One region of the Mesorhizobium sp. C432A genome, then DNA from elsewhere that is predicted to be linked to it. Evidence: predicted binding sites of a transcription regulator. Region 1 holds the regulator's gene; each other region holds the start of a gene.

The links. Region 1 encodes PhoB, which activates phosphate uptake and scavenging genes when phosphate is short. Its sites were predicted from a motif close to TGTCATNNANCTGTCAT; they were not measured.
Region 2: the regulator PhoB is predicted to act here: its motif matches at 1,340-1,356, upstream of NLY33_RS21210 (bifunctional 2',3'-cyclic-nucleotide 2'-phosphodiesterase/3'-nucleotidase).
Region 3: the regulator PhoB is predicted to act here: its motif matches at 1,464-1,480, upstream of NLY33_RS01510 (ceramide glucosyltransferase).
Region 4: the regulator PhoB is predicted to act here: its motif matches at 1,688-1,704, upstream of NLY33_RS07145 (alkaline phosphatase D family protein).

Annotation. Positions count from the first base shown of each region.
Region 1 is NZ_CP100470.1:1,796,249-1,800,015, forward strand. It holds gene pstB (phosphate ABC transporter ATP-binding protein PstB) at 1-424, shown strand, start outside; gene phoU (phosphate signaling complex protein PhoU) at 466-1,170, shown strand; gene phoB (phosphate regulon transcriptional regulator PhoB) at 1,187-1,876, shown strand; gene NLY33_RS08670 (ROK family protein) at 1,907-3,142, opposite strand; gene xylF (D-xylose ABC transporter substrate-binding protein) at 3,407-3,767, shown strand, end outside.
Region 2 is NZ_CP100470.1:4,356,028-4,359,794, forward strand. It holds gene NLY33_RS21210 (bifunctional 2',3'-cyclic-nucleotide 2'-phosphodiesterase/3'-nucleotidase) at 1-1,238, opposite strand, end outside; gene NLY33_RS21215 (NAD(P)/FAD-dependent oxidoreductase) at 1,380-2,645, opposite strand; gene NLY33_RS21220 (5-formyltetrahydrofolate cyclo-ligase) at 2,827-3,492, shown strand; gene NLY33_RS21225 (Lrp/AsnC family transcriptional regulator) at 3,489-3,767, opposite strand, start outside.
Region 3 is NZ_CP100470.1:331,894-335,660, reverse strand. It holds gene NLY33_RS01520 (Hsp33 family molecular chaperone) at 1-779, shown strand, start outside; gene apaG (Co2+/Mg2+ efflux facilitator ApaG/CorD) at 966-1,358, opposite strand; gene NLY33_RS01510 (ceramide glucosyltransferase) at 1,580-2,731, shown strand; gene NLY33_RS01505 (O-succinylhomoserine sulfhydrylase) at 2,743-3,767, opposite strand, start outside.
Region 4 is NZ_CP100470.1:1,488,141-1,491,907, forward strand. It holds gene NLY33_RS07135 (TetR/AcrR family transcriptional regulator) at 1-145, opposite strand, end outside; gene NLY33_RS07140 (MFS transporter) at 219-1,502, shown strand; gene NLY33_RS07145 (alkaline phosphatase D family protein) at 1,776-3,350, shown strand; gene NLY33_RS07150 (hypothetical protein) at 3,398-3,676, opposite strand.

The DNA of each region.
Region 1 (3,767 bases):
TGGGCTGGCCAAGCGCAAGTCCGACATGGACCAGATCGTCGAGCAGAGCCTGAAGAAGGCTGCGATCTGGAACGAGGTCAAGGACCGCCTGCAGGAGCCCGGCACCGGCCTGTCCGGCGGCCAGCAGCAGCGCCTGTGCATCGCGCGCGCCATCGCCGTGTCGCCGGAGGTGATCCTGATGGACGAGCCCTGCTCGGCGCTCGATCCGATCGCCACCGCCCGTGTCGAGGAGCTGATCGACGAACTGCGCCAGAACTACACGATCGTCATCGTCACCCACTCGATGCAGCAGGCGGCGCGCGTGTCGCAGCGTACAGCGATGTTCCATCTCGGCTATCTCGTCGAGGAGGGCGCCACCGACAAGATGTTCACCAACCCCGACGACAAGCGCACCCAGGACTACATTACCGGCCGCTTCGGCTGAGCCGTCCGGCGGGTGAATTTTCAGGCACGAGGACCAAGATCATGGGTGAACATACCGTCGCCTCCTTCGATGAAGAGCTCGGGCAGATCAGCAAGCTGATCCGCGACATGGGCGATCTGGCAGGCTCGATGGTCAGCGGCTCGACCAGGGCGCTGCTCAATTCGGACAATGCGCTGGCACAGCGTGTCGTTTCCGACGACGCCATCATGGATGCGCGCCAGCGCGAACTGGACGACCGCGCCATCACGCTGATCGCCAAGCGCCAGCCGATGGCCAACGATCTGCGCGCCGTGGTCGGCTCGATCCGCATGGCCGGCGACCTCGAGCGCATCGGCGATCTCGCCAAGAACATCGCCAAACGCGTCGGCACCGTGGGCTTGAGCGTCACGCCGCGCGACCTCTCGCACTCCATCGATGCCATGGCGCAGCTGGTGCTGATCCAGGTGCAAGGCGTCGTCGAGGAATATGCCGCCACCGATGCGGCAGCTCTTGCAAAACTCAGAAATGACGACGAACGCATCGACGTCAAATACACGTCCGTGTTTCGTGAGCTCTTGACCTACATGATGGAAGACCCTCGCAACATCACCGCCTGCACGCATCTCTTGTTCTGCGCCAAGAATCTTGAGCGCATCGGCGATCATGTCACCAACATCGCCGAAAATGCGTATTATGTGCTGACCGGCCAGCAATTGCCCGCCAATCGTCCGAAGCAGGACGAGACGGCGATGGCCACGCCGGCCTGATGAGGGTGAACTGCCTATGATCGCGCCACGCATCATGGTCGTGGAGGACGAGGAGCCGCTAGGCGTGCTCCTCCGCTACAACCTCGAATCCGAAGGCTATCACGTCGAGGTGGTGACACGCGGCGACGAGGCCGAGATCCGCCTGCAGGAAAACGTGCCCGATCTCCTGGTGCTCGACTGGATGGTGCCCGCTGTTTCCGGCATCGAGCTCTGCCGGCGGCTTAGAGTGCGGCCCGAAACCGAGCGGCTGCCGATCATCATGCTGACCGCGCGCGGTGAGGAAAGCGATCGCGTGCGCGGCCTGTCCACCGGTGCCGACGACTATCTGGTCAAGCCATTCTCGACGCCGGAGTTCATGGCGCGCGTGAAGGCGCTGCTGCGCCGGGCCAAGCCGGAAGTGCTGTCCAGCGTGCTCAAGGTCGGCGACATCGTGCTCGACCGCGAGTCGCACCGTGTCTACCGCAAGAAGAGCGAGATCAGGCTCGGACCGACCGAGTTCCGGCTGCTCGAATTCATGATGCGCCATCCCGGCCGCGTGTTCTCGCGCAGCCAACTGCTCGACAATGTCTGGGGCGAGACGATCTATATAGACGAGCGAACCGTCGACGTGCATGTCGGGCGGCTGCGCAAGGCCGTCAACAACGGCCGCATGCCGGATGTCATCCGTACCATTCGCGGCGCCGGCTACGCTATCAGGGAAGACTAGGATGCTGCGCGTCGCGCCGTTGCCGGCCATTCAGGCGACATGCTTGCCGGATTTCGCCTGAATGCCCGGCGCGAAAATCTCCTGGTCGACGAAGCCGAGCGCGCGCATGGCGCAGCCTTCGCGGATCAGCGGCAGCTCGTTGGGCTCGGTGTCGAAGGAGATCGATTTCGAGTGCTGGCCGCCGGCGGTCTGGGCGATCGCTTCGCGCAATGCCGGTTCGATCAGGTCGAAGGCGGCGGCGCTGACGCCGACCATGGCGACGGGTGCCGGATCGATCAGAGCAAACAGGCTGCCGAGGCCGAAGCCGAGCGCCTCACCGGCCCTGCGATAGGCTTCGCGCTCCGGGCCATCGGTTTCGCGGGCGCGCGCGGCGAGTGCGCGCATATCAGCGTCGCCGATATCGACCGGCTCGGCATCCTCGCCCATCATTTTGGCGCTGCGCCAGATGGCGTAGTTTCCGGCATAGGCCTCGACGCAGCCGCGCCGCCCGCAGCGGCAGAGCGCGCCGCCCGGACGGTGGATCATGTGGCCGAACTCGCCGCCCGAGGAATGGGTGCCGGTGAACAGTTCGCCTTTCAGCACCAGTCCCATGCCGATGCCGTGCGACAAGAGGATGGCGATAAAGTTGTCGCGGTAGCGCTCGGGCTGGCGCCATTGCAGCGCCACCGCCATCATATTGCAGTCGTTCTCCATGGTGGCCGGAATGCCGAATTCCACTTCCAACATGTCGGCGAAGGCAATGTCGGTCAGTGGCGTGATTGGCGACCACAGCATGGCGCGCGCCTGCGAATCGGTGATGCCCTGGATGCCCATGGCAATGCGGGCGATGCTCTGGACATCGAGGTCGGGATCCTCAAGCCGCCGCCGGACGATTGCTACGCATTCGCCAATCAGCTCGTCGCGCGGCTTGGTCAGCGTGTCCAGCCGGCGCTGTTCCTCGGCGACGACGTGGCCGGCATAGTCGATGACGGTGACGGACAGGAAATTGAGCGACAGCACGACGGTCATCACCGCCGCCGCTTCCGGGTTGAGGCCAAGGCCGACCTGCGGCCGGCCGCGTTTCAGTGCGCCTGTCTCGCCAGGTTTGCCTTCAATCAGGACGCCTTCTTGAATCAGATCAGACGAGATTGCCGATATGGTCGAGTGGCTGAGGCCGGTGGTCGCCGCAATCTCGGTCCGCGACGGCTGGCCGGCCCGGCGCACGGCCGAAATCACCATGGCACGGTTGCGACGGCGCAGATCGTCGTGGCGGATTCCAACCGACATTTGTTTCCTCCCGGCCTCCTCGCGCCTCATGATAGTGAAGGCGTTCGACGGCACCAGCCAAATATTGGCAGACGCCGGCAGCCCTGTCATTGTTTATTGCGGACCTCGAAAAAATTCGGCAAGGCCATCAGAATCCATCAGAATCGATGTTGACAGCGCCTTATCATTGAACCAGTATTTTTTCGAGGCTCGAAAAATAGGGCCTCTGTGTGCCGGCCCTCGGGCCAGTTTTGTCGCGCCGCACGCGGCGCAGGGAGGATTATGATGAACAGATTTGCAGCCGCCATGCTGGCGGGTGTCGCCATGTCGCTGGCGCTGATGTCGGTCGCGCAGGCGAAGGACAAGGTCATCGGCGTGTCGTGGTCGAACTTCCAGGAAGAGCGCTGGAAGACCGACGAGGCGGCGATGAAAACGGCGATCGAGGCTGCCGGCGACAAGTACATTTCGGCCGACGCGCAGTCCAATCCCGGCAAGCAGCTGACCGACGTCGAAAGCCTGATCTCGCAGGGCGCCAACTCGCTGATCATCCTGGCGCAGGACGCCTCGGCCATCGGCCCGGCGGTGCAGAAGGCGCTGGACGAAGGCATTCCGGTCGTCGGCTATGACCGCCTGATCGAGAACAAGG
Region 2 (3,767 bases), 2.6 Mb from region 1:
AGGTACCAGCTCTGCGCCTGGTTGACGATCTGCACCGACGGATCGTCGGCGACCAGCGCGAAATAGGAATAGAGCGGCGCCGAGGTCTTGCCGACCGGTCGGCGGACATAGGCAAGTGTCGCCTCATGGTCCGCCTTCAGCGCATCGACGACGCGCTGGTCGTCCGCCACCGTCGGCTTGTTTGCCTTGTCGACGCGCTGGTAGATCGGCCTTGCCTCCGATGTGGCCGAGGCTACGCGCCATTTCGATCCGTCCCGTTCCAGAAGCAGATCGATCAGTCCCATATGCGAGCCCCAGAAACCGCCCATCACGGCGGGCTTGCCCTGCAGCGTGCCTTTCTCGGTGTCGACGCCTTCGAGCGCCTGAAAATCCTTCTTGCCGGGGAAGACGAGATGCTGATGGCCGGTGAACACCGCATCGATGCCTTCGACGCCGGCGACGAAGAAGGAGGCGTTCTCCATGCCGTCGCCCTGCTTGATATCGATGCCGGAATGCGAGAGCGCGATGACGATGTCGGCGCCCTCCTCCTTGATCTGCGGCACCCATGCCCTGGCCGCCTCGACGATGTCGCGCGTCCTGACATTGCCTTCCAGGTTCTTCAGGTCCCAGACCATGATCTGCGGCGGCACAAAGCCGATGATGCCGATCTTGATCGGCTGCTCGGCGCCCGACCCGTCCTTGATCTTCTTGTCGAGGATGACATAGGGCTTGAGGTAGAGCTTGTCGTCGCGCGGTTTGGCGGCAAGCTCGGTGCCGCGGATCAGATTGGCGCAGACGAAGGGGAAATTGGCTCCGGCCAGCACCTTGTCGAGGAACGACAGGCCGTAATTGAACTCGTGATTGCCGAGCGTCGAGCATTCATAGCCCAGCAGGTTCATGCCCTTCATGATCGGATGCAGATCGCCTTCCTTGAGGCCCTTCTCATAGGCGATGTAATCGCCCATCGGATTGCCCTGCAAAAGATCGCCATTGTCGATCAGCATCGCATTGGTGGCTTCCTTGCGCACCGCCGCGATCAGTGAGGCCGTCCGTGACAGGCCCATCGTGTCGTTGGCTTTGTCGGCGTAGTAGTCGTAAGGCAGCACATTCACATGGATGTCGGTGGTCTCCATGATCCTCAGATGCGCCTGATTGGCCTGCGCGCGGGCGGAAAACGGATGGAGCATGATCAGCGCCCCGCTGGCGGCCGTACCGGCAAGAAAACTACGGCGGGAGACGGGGTAATTGAGATGCGGCATTGGTTTTCCTTCCCAGCGACGTGACAAGATCCCAGCCCCGGGCGGAAGCTTCGCGCCGAAAACCGGCCATGTCCATCGGGAAGTCAGTCGATCAGCAAAAGGTGACGGCTGGATGAATATCCTTGGCCGCGGTTGAGAACCTCAGCCCTTGTCATCGTCGCCCTGGGTGATCAGCCGCGCGCTGCGCTGGCCGGTGAAATAGATCCATAGCCAGCTAAGCGACACCGAGAGCCGGTTGCGGAAACCGATCAGGAAGTAGATATGCGCCACGCCCCACAGCCACCAGGCAAGCCATCCCGTGAGCTTGATCGAGCCGAAATCGATCGCGGCTGCCCACTTGCCGATCGTCGCCAGGTCGCCGGCATGTTTGTAGCGGAAAGGCCGCGGCGCGCCATCGCCGGCCAGCCGCGCCCTGATCGTCGCGGCGACATGCTTGCCCTCCTGCTTGGCCGAGGGCGCCACGCCGGGCACCGGTTTGCCGTCCGGCCGCAAGACATGCGCGGTGTCGCCGATGACGAAGATTTCAGGACTGTTCGGCACGGTCAGATCGGGCTCGACCATTACCCTGCCCGCCCGGTCCACCGGCGCGCCCAGCCACTCTCCCGCGGGTGAAGCCGCCACGCCGGCGGCCCACAGGATGGTTCGCGCCGGCAGATGCGTATCGCCAAAGACGACGCCTTCGGCATCGAGGCGCGTGACGGCGCGGCCAAGCTCGACCGTGACGCCCCGCCGCTCCAGCGCCTTGCGCGCATAGTCGGACAGCTTTGGCGCGAAATTGGCTAGGATCCTGTCTCCGGCCTCGACCAGCACCACACGCGCCTCACGCGTGTCGATGTTGCGGAATTCGCCGCGCAGCGTTTCATGCGCGAGTTCGACAATGGTGCCGGCAAGCTCCACGCCGGTCGGGCCGCCGCCGACGATGACCAGTGTCAGCAGTGCCTGGCGCTTGGCCGGATCGGTCTCGCGCTCGGCCTGCTCGAAGGCGAGCAGGATGCGCCGCCGAATGGTGGTTGCGTCTTCAAGCGTCTTCAGCCCGGGCGCGAAAGGCTCCCATTCGTCGTGGCCGAAATAAGCATGACGCGCGCCGGTGGCGAGCACCAGCGTGTCGTAGGGAACAGAACTGCCGTCCTCAAGCACCACGCGTTTGCCTGGACGGTCGACGCCGGTGACGTTGCCGAGCAGGGTCGTCACGTCCTCGCGCTTGCGCAGCAGATGACGGATCGGCCAGGCAACTTCCGAGGTCGCCAGCGAGGTGGTCGCCACCTGGTAGAGCAGCGGCTGGAAAAGGTGATGGTTGCGCTTGTCGATCATGGTGATGCGCACGGGTGCGCCGGCCAGCGCCCGCGTGAGTTCGAGACCGCCGAACCCTGCGCCGACGACAACGACATGATGGCTGGTTTCACTCATCGCATTCACCCCTGTTTGTCTCTCTTTATCTAGTGATTTTTGTGCACCGCAACAATGTCGCGGCGCGCTAGACTGCCGCGCGTAAGGCTGCCCAGGACTCGTCGCCGGATGTCGCGAATGCCTATGTCGGCAAGCCTGGACGGGTATAGCCTTGCAGGGGCTGGAACCACGGGAGTGAAGCATGGCCAACGACGATGACAAAGATCGCAAAGGGCGGGCGCAATATTCTTCGCCGCCTTGCTTCATGCACGAACTCGATCCGGAATTTCGCGCGCCATTGACCGACTGGACCGATGTGCGCCGTTGGCGCAAGGCCGAGCGCGAGCGTCTGATCGCGGCACGGTTGGCGGTTTCCGCCGATGCGCGGGTGGCGATGTCGCGGGCTATCGCCGAAGGGCTCGACGCGACCATCGGCGACATTGCCGGCCGCATGGTCAGCCTCTATTGGCCGTTTCGCGGCGAGCCGGACCTGCGGCCGTGGATGGCGTCGATCAACGAACGCGGCGGCCGCACGGCGCTGCCCATCGTGATCGAGAAGGGCCAGCCGCTGATCTTCCGCGCTTATGTGCCTGGCGACCGGCTGGAAAAAGGCGTCTGGAACATCCCTATCCCCGCCGAAGGCGACCCGGTGCTGCCCGACATCGTCATCTCGCCGATCGTCGGCATCGACCCGCGAAACTACCGCCTGGGCTATGGCGGTGGCTTCTTCGACCGCACGCTGGCTGCCATGCCGTTCAAGCCATTGGTCATCGGAGTCGGCTACGAACTGCAGCGCATAGCCACCATCTACCCGCAGCCGCACGACATCCCAATGGATAGGCTGGTGACCGAGACTGCTCAGGGCTAGGCCAGTTCCGGCTTCATGCCCATCGCCGTGCGATCGACGATCTCGCGCAGGGCAAACGACGAATTGATCTTGGTCACGTGCGGCATCGCCGACAGCCATTCCTTGTGGATGCGCTCATAGTCGACCAGGTCCTTGGCGGCGATGCGCAGGATATAGTCATATTCGCCCGACATCAGGTGGCAGGACAGCACATTGGGGCAGCGCTTGATCGCCGCCTCGAAATCCGACAGCGTCTTTTCGAATTGTCCCGACAGCGATATGTGCACGATCGCCGT
Region 3 (3,767 bases), 1.5 Mb from region 1:
TCAAATTCGAAGGCAAGTTCATCCTGCAGACCCGCACCGACGGGCCTGTCGACATGCTGGTCGCGGATTTCTCCACGCCCTCGGCATTGCGCGCCTATGCGCGCTTCGATGCCGACCGGCTGGAGGCCCTGGTGGCCGCAGGCCAGACCTCGCAGCAGACGCTGCTGGGCAGCGGCGTTTTGGCGCTGACCATCGACCAAGGCGCGCACACGCAGCGCTATCAGGGCATCGTCCAGCTCGACGGCGAGACGCTGGAAGACGCCGCGCGCACCTATTTCCGCCAGTCGGAGCAGATCCCGACCGACCTCCGGCTGTCGGTGGCCAAGCTGCTGACGCCCGGCCCCGGCGGTGCGCGCGAGCAGTGGCGCGCCGGCGGTATCCTGGCGCAGTTCCTGCCGCAGTCACCCGAGCGCATGCGCGTGCCCGACATTTCGGGCGGCGACGGCGATCCGCGTGACGTGACGCAGGAGCCGGCCGACAATTCGTGGCGCGAGCTGGTGGCGCTGCTCGGCACCATCGAGCCGACCGAGCTGATCGACCCGACCATCGGCGCCGAGCGGCTGCTCTACAGGCTGTTCCACGAACATGGCGTGCGCGTCTTCGGCGGCGTGCCGGTCGCCGACCAATGTTCCTGCTCAAGGGACAAGATACGCGGCATCCTCGAGGGGTTTTCCGCGCAGGAGATCAAGGACAGCACCGAAGATGGCGGCATCCACGTCGCCTGCGAGTTCTGCTCGAAGCAGTACGACTTCGACCCGGCGGAGTTTGCAGCTCAGTAGCATCTCTTCCTTCTCCCCGTTCACGGGGAGAAGGTGCCCGAAGGGCGGATGAGGGGCAGCGCGAACTTTGGTGAATGGCCGCGCATAGCCTACGTCATGTGCGTGGAAGATGACCTCATGAGTCTGGCGCTGCCCCTCATCGCCCTGCCGGGCATTTCTCCCCGTATAGTGACGGGGAGAAAACCCCTAATTCACCGTCCGTCGGGTCCCCGGCAGATCCAGCGAAAACGCGGGAATAGCGACGTCGAACGTCTCGCCCTTTTTGTTGCGCATGGTGTAGTGGCCGACCATGAAGCCGGACGGCGTCGAGAGCGGGCAGCCTGACGTGTATTGATAGCTGTCGCCGGGATTGAGCTCAGGCTGGTCGCCGACCACGCCGGCGCCGCGCACTTCCTCGATCCGGCCGCTGCCGTCGGTGATGTGCCAGTAACGCGACATAAGCTGCACGAAATCGTCCGACTGGTTGTCGATCGTCACCTGGTAGCCCCAGACATAACGGTTCTCCGCCGGGTCCGAGCGGTCCTCCAGGTAGAACGGTCTGACCTGCACTTCGATGTTGCGCGTGACGGCGCGATACATGGGCTGCTCCGGTTGCGCGGCAAGGAACATTTGTCGCGCTATGCGGTTTGATACGCGCACAACGGCATGTCCTGCCAGCCTCAAAGCGGAGGTGCCGACAAACAATGTCATTTAAGTGACACATGACAGTGTTGGTGTGGGCAAACCTTGCCGGCGACTCAAGGCCCATCTGTCGACTGACAAAGCAGCCGCGAGCGGCCTTTCCGGAGTGACCAGATCTCATGGAACTAGCTCTCACAGCCGCCTTCGCTTCCTCCGCTTTGCTTCTTTCCAATCTCGCCAGCATCCTGCTTGCTTCGTCGAAACTGCAAGCGCGTCGCCTTATCCCTCCGCCGTCCGACGAGCAGCCACCGGTCTCGATCGTCGTACCGTCGCGCGGCGTGGAGCCGTTCACACAAGAGACGCTGCAGCGAGCCTTCTCGCTCGACTGGCCGCGCTACGAACTGATCTTCTGCGTCGCTCACGCCGACGATCCCGTCGTCAAACTGATAAACAGGGCGATCGTCCTGTTTCCCAACGTGCCGGCCCGGCTGCTGATCGGCGACGACCGCGTCAGCAGCAACCCGAAGCTCAACAACTGCGTCAAGGGCTGGGAAGCGGCGCGCTATCATTGGGTTATTCTGGCGGATTCCAACGTGCTGATGCCAAGGGATTACGTCCAGCACCTGATGGCGGCCTGGCGGACCAATACCGGGCTTATCTGCTCGACGCCGATCGGCTCTCGGCCGGATGGCTTTTGGGCCGAGGTCGAATGCGCGTTCCTCAACACGCTGCAGGCGCGCTGGCAATATGCCGGCGAGGCGCTCGGTCTCGGCTTTGCCCAAGGCAAGAGCATGCTGTGGAACAAGCCGATGCTCGATACCAGTGGCGGTATCCGTGCGCTGGCCGCCGAGATCGCCGAGGATGCTGCTGCAACCAAGCTGGTCAACGGACTGGGCCTGCGCGTCAATCTCGTTGCCTCGCCTTTCGATCAACCACTGGGGCAGCGCCGACTTGCCGACATCTGGTCGCGTCAGGCGCGCTGGGCGCGGTTGCGCCGCGTCACTTTCCCGCTGTTTTTCGCACCCGAGATCCTGACCGGCGTCGCCGTGCCGTTGGCGTTGGCGCTGGTGGCGGCAGCAAGTGCCGGCGTCAGCCTGCCGGCCACGGTGTTGGCCGTGCTGGCGGCGGCCTACATTCCCGAATGCGCGCTGGCCGCGGCCAAGGGCTGGCACCTGTCGCTGCGCATGGTCCCGGCGATGATGGTCCGCGACATGATGCTTCCCGCCATCTGGGCGCGCGGCTGGCTGAGCGGCGCCGTCGATTGGCGCGGCAACACCATGATCATCGGCACCAAGGCAGCCGAGCTGGAAGAGGCTTCGTCGGGAGCGTGACGCCTCGCGGCCTACCCGGCTGCCTTCAGTGCCTGCGCAACGTCCTCCAGCAGATCGTCCGTATCCTCAAGACCGACCGACAGCCTGAGCGTTCCCGGCCCGATGCCAAGCTCGGCGCGAGCTTCGTCGCTGAGGTTCTTGTGCGTGGTGGTCGCCGGATGGGTGATCAGGCTCTTGGCGTCGCCGAGATTGTTGGAGATCAGCACGATGTCGAGCGCGTTCTGCAAGGCGAAGGCCGCCTGCTTGCCGCCCTTCACGTCGAGGCAGATCAGCGTCGATCCGCCCGTCATCTGCTTCTTGACGATGTCGGCCTGCGGGTGGTCGGCGCGGCCGGGATAGATGACGCGGGCGATTTCCGGCCGTCCTGCCAGGAAATCCGCGATCTTGGCCGCGCTTTCCGTCTGCTGGCGCACCCGAACCGGCAGCGTCTCCAGGCCCTTGAGCAGCGTCCAGGCGTTGAACGGCGACAGGCTCGGGCCGGTGTGGCGGAAATAGTCGTGCAAATTCTCGTCGATCCATTTCTTGTCCGACAGGATGATGCCGCCGAGACAGCGTCCCTGGCCGTCAATGTGCTTGGTCGCGGAGTAGACGACGATATGGGCGCCGAGCTGCAAGGGCTTCTGCTGCAAGGGCGTGGCAAAGACATTGTCGACGATCAGCCTGGCGCCGATCGAGGTGGCGAGCGCCGCCACCGCTGCGATGTCGACCACTTCCAGCGTCGGATTGGTCGGGCTTTCCAGGAAGAACAGTTTCGTGTTCGGCCGCACCGCCTTTTCCCAGTTGGCGATGTCGGTGCCGTCGACCAGCGTTGCCTCGATGCCGTATTTCGGCGCCAGCGTCTCCACCACCCAGCGGCAGGAGCCGAACAGCGCGCGCGCCGCAACGATATGGTCGCCGGCCTTGGCGCTGCACAGGAGCGCTGCCGTCACCGCCGCCATGCCGGACGCCGTGGCGCGCGCATCTTCGGCACCCTCCAGCGCGCACATGCGCTTTTCGAACATGTCGACGGTAGGGTTGGCATAGCGCGAATAGATGA
Region 4 (3,767 bases), 310 kb from region 1:
TGACGATTTCGTCGACGCCGATCGCCCGGATGCCGCGGCGGTAGAACAGGTCGTAGGCCACGTCGAGGATTTTCTTGGCAGCCTTGGGCGGTGCGGCTGCATGACCGTCCTTGATGGTCAGTTCAATATTTTTGTCCGTTGGCATGGTATGACTCGATTGACGTGTTACCGATCGGTACGTATACATGTCCTCACCCTGCAACGTACCGGTCAGTAACATGATAGCTCAATCCCGTCCCTTTGGCCAGCGCTACGCTTTCGTCGTGGTTGGCGTCATCTTCCTTTGCCTGTTGATCGCGGCCGGGCTTCGTTCCGCACCCTCGGTGATGATGCTGCCGTTGGATAAAAGCTTCGGCTGGGGGCGCGATACGGTTTCGATTGCCGCTGCGATCGGCATCTTCCTTTACGGCCTGACCGGGCCGTTTGCCGCCGCATTGATGGAGCGTATCGGCTTGCGCCGAACGCTGCTTGCCTCGCTTGTGATCATGTCGGGCTCGACCGCGCTCAGCCTGCTGATGACCGAGCCATGGCACCTGTTCCTCACCTGGGGCGTGTTTTCCGGCATCGGCTCCGGCGCGGTCGCCACCGTGCTCGGCGCCACCATCGTCAACCGCTGGTTCAAGACCAATCGCGGCTTGGTGATGGGGCTGATGTCGGCCTCCAGCGCCACCGGCCTCTTGGTGTTCCTGCCGCTGCTGGCATCGCTCGCCCAGTCGGGCGGCTGGCAGCCCGTCGCTACCGCCGTCTCGATCGCCACCGCCTGTCTTCTGCCGCTGGTCTGGCTGTTGGTTCCGGAGCGTCCCGCTTCGATCGGCATGGTGCGCTATGGCGCCGGGGCCGATGACGTGCCGCCGGTATCGCCGGCATCGCAAGGCAATTTCCTGGCGCATACGCTCAACACGCTGCGCCGCGCTGCCGGCACCCGCGTCTTCTGGTATCTGTTCGCCACCTTCTTCATCTGCGGCTTCACCACCAACGGGCTGGTCGGCACGCATCTGATCTCCTTCTGCGGCGATATGGGCATCCCCGAGGTACAGGCCGCGGGCCTGCTGTCGCTTATGGGCATTTTCGACCTGATCGGGACGACGCTCTCGGGCTGGCTCACCGACCGTTTCGACCCGCGCAAGCTGCTCGGCGTCTACTACGGCATTCGCGGTCTGGCGCTGATCTATCTGCCCTATTCCGGCTTCTCGGCGACCAGCCTGATCATCTTCGCGGTGCTCTACGGTCTCGACTGGATCGCCACCGTGCCGCCGACGCTCAGGCTCGCCAACGAGGCCTTCGGTGACCGCAGCGGCCCGATCGTGTTCGGCTGGATCGTAGCCGGCCACCAAGTCGGCGCCGCCACCGCCGCCGCCTTCGGCGGCACCATGCGCGAATTGCAGGGCAATTACGAACTGGCCTTCCTGATCGCCGGCATGACGGCGATCGTGGCCGCGTGTCTGTCGCTGCTGATCAATACGAGCAGGCCGGCTTTCGATCCGGAGCCGCAAGCGGCGTAAGGCGCTGGGCGCTAATCTCCCCCCTTGAGGGGGAGATGGCCGCAAAGCGGCCAGAGGGGGTCGGTCCGACGGGGCTCAGCGTTCTTTGTGACGAAAGAGGAAGTCGGCGCTTCACGCGCGGCGACCCCCTCTGTCGCCTTCGGCGACATCTCCCCCTCAAGGGGGGAGATCACTCGCCTGTTCACTGTTATCAAAACTTCATCTTTCCGAGATGCGGCTGAAACATTGAAGCAGGACGCTGGTGGCGAACGTTCAAGCCATCAGGAGACAGCCATGAACAAGCTTTCGTTGACCCGCCGCGCTTTCGTCACCTCTGCCAGCGCCGCCGGTCTGCTCGGCGCATCGGGGCTCGCTTTGCCCTATTATTCGCGCGCCAGCCAGCGCCCGGCCTTCACCCATGGCGTCCAGTCCGGCGATGTCGATGCCTCGAGCGGCATGGTGTGGACGCGCACCGACCGGCCTTCGCGCGTCATGTTCGAAGTGTCGTCGACGGAAAACTTCGCCAATGCGACGCGGCTGGCGCCGCTCGATACCTCGCCGGCCAGCGACTTCACGGTCAAGCGCCTGCTTACCGAACTCGCCTCCGACCAGGATATCTTCTACCGGATGACTGCCGCCGACCTGTCGGATATCAACGCCGTTTCCGAACCGATCGTCGGCCGTTTCCGCACAGCACCCGCCTCGAAGCGCGACATAAAATTCGCCTGGTCGGGCGACACGGCCGGCCAGGGCTGGGGAATCGATGAGACCGGCATGAAAACCTACGCCACCATCGCCAGGCACACGCCGGATTTCTTCCTGCATTCCGGCGACACCATCTATGCCGATGGCGCCATGAAGGACGAGGTAGACCTGCCTGGCGGCGGCAAGTGGAAAAACGTCGTCCTGATCGACGGCAAGCGCAAGGTGGCCGAGACGCTGGATGAGTACCGCGACCAGTGGAAATACAACATGATGGACAAAAACGTTCTGGCCTTGAGCGCCATCTGCCCGACCTTCTACCAGTGGGACGATCACGAGGTGCTGAACAACTGGTCGGATTCGAAGAATCTCGGCGCCGACAGCCGCTACACCGAAAAATCCATCCATGTGCTCGCGGCGCGTGCGGCGCGCGCCTTCCATGAGATGACGACGATCCGCTACGAGCCGTCCGAGCCCGGCCGCGTCTACCGCAAGATCGCGCATGGGCCGCTGCTCGACGTGTTCTTCCTCGACATGCGCTCCTATCGCGGCCCGAACGGCGCCGACATGCAGGAGGACATGACGCCGCAGTCACGCATGCTGGGCGAACAGCAGACGAAATGGCTGAAGCGCGAGCTGACGAATTCCAGGGCGACCTGGAAGATCATTGCCGCCGACATGCCGCTCGGCCTCGTCGTCTGGGACGACGGCGCCAAGAAGGTCGGCGCGGAAGCCATCAGCAATGGCGACAATGGCCTGCCCAAAGGCCGCGAGCTCGAGATCGCCGACCTGTTGCGCTACATCAAGACTGCCGGCATCACCAACACGGTCTGGTTGACCGCCGATGTCCACTACACGGCGGCGCACTATTACAACCCCGACAAGGCGCGGTTCCAGGATTTCAATCCTTTCTGGGAATTCGTCTCGGGCCCGATCCACGCCGGTACCTTCGGTCCCAATGATTTCGACATGACCTTCGGCCCGGAGCTGAAATTCATCAAGGCGCCGACCACCGAACAGGGCCAGAACCTGCCACCCTCGGCCGGCCTGCAGTTCTTTGGCCTGGTGGACATTTCAGGGGCGACAGAGCAGCTGACCGTGCGGCTGATGGATCGCGACGACATCGAGCTTTACAAGGTGACGCTCGATCCGGTGCGGTCGGCGTAAGCCTTTGGGCCGGTGCGAAGGATCGCTATGCCTGGAATGGGCAGCCGTCAGTCCGGGTAGCAAACCGTCGGAATCTTCGGCCACACCGCGCTGTCGCAGCCTGCAACCCGCTGCCTCTGCTTGAAAGAGGCGCTGACCGGGCCGGTGACCACGGGGTCGACGCCATCAGGGGCGTCGGCAAACATCTGCTCGGCCGTCCGGTCGGGCGACGAAGCCGGATTGGCTTCCTTCACCGTGGCGGCCGATTGAGCGGCATTGGCCGCCAGCACGGCAGCGAATGCGACCGAAGCGATGAGGGGCCAAAATCGGTTGAGTTTGTCGGTCATGAATTTCGAACTACCCGGGCCCAGAAAGGTTCCCGCCTTGGTTAACAAAACCATCTCACACCGAGATGCTTAAGATTTGATGAGTATTTGG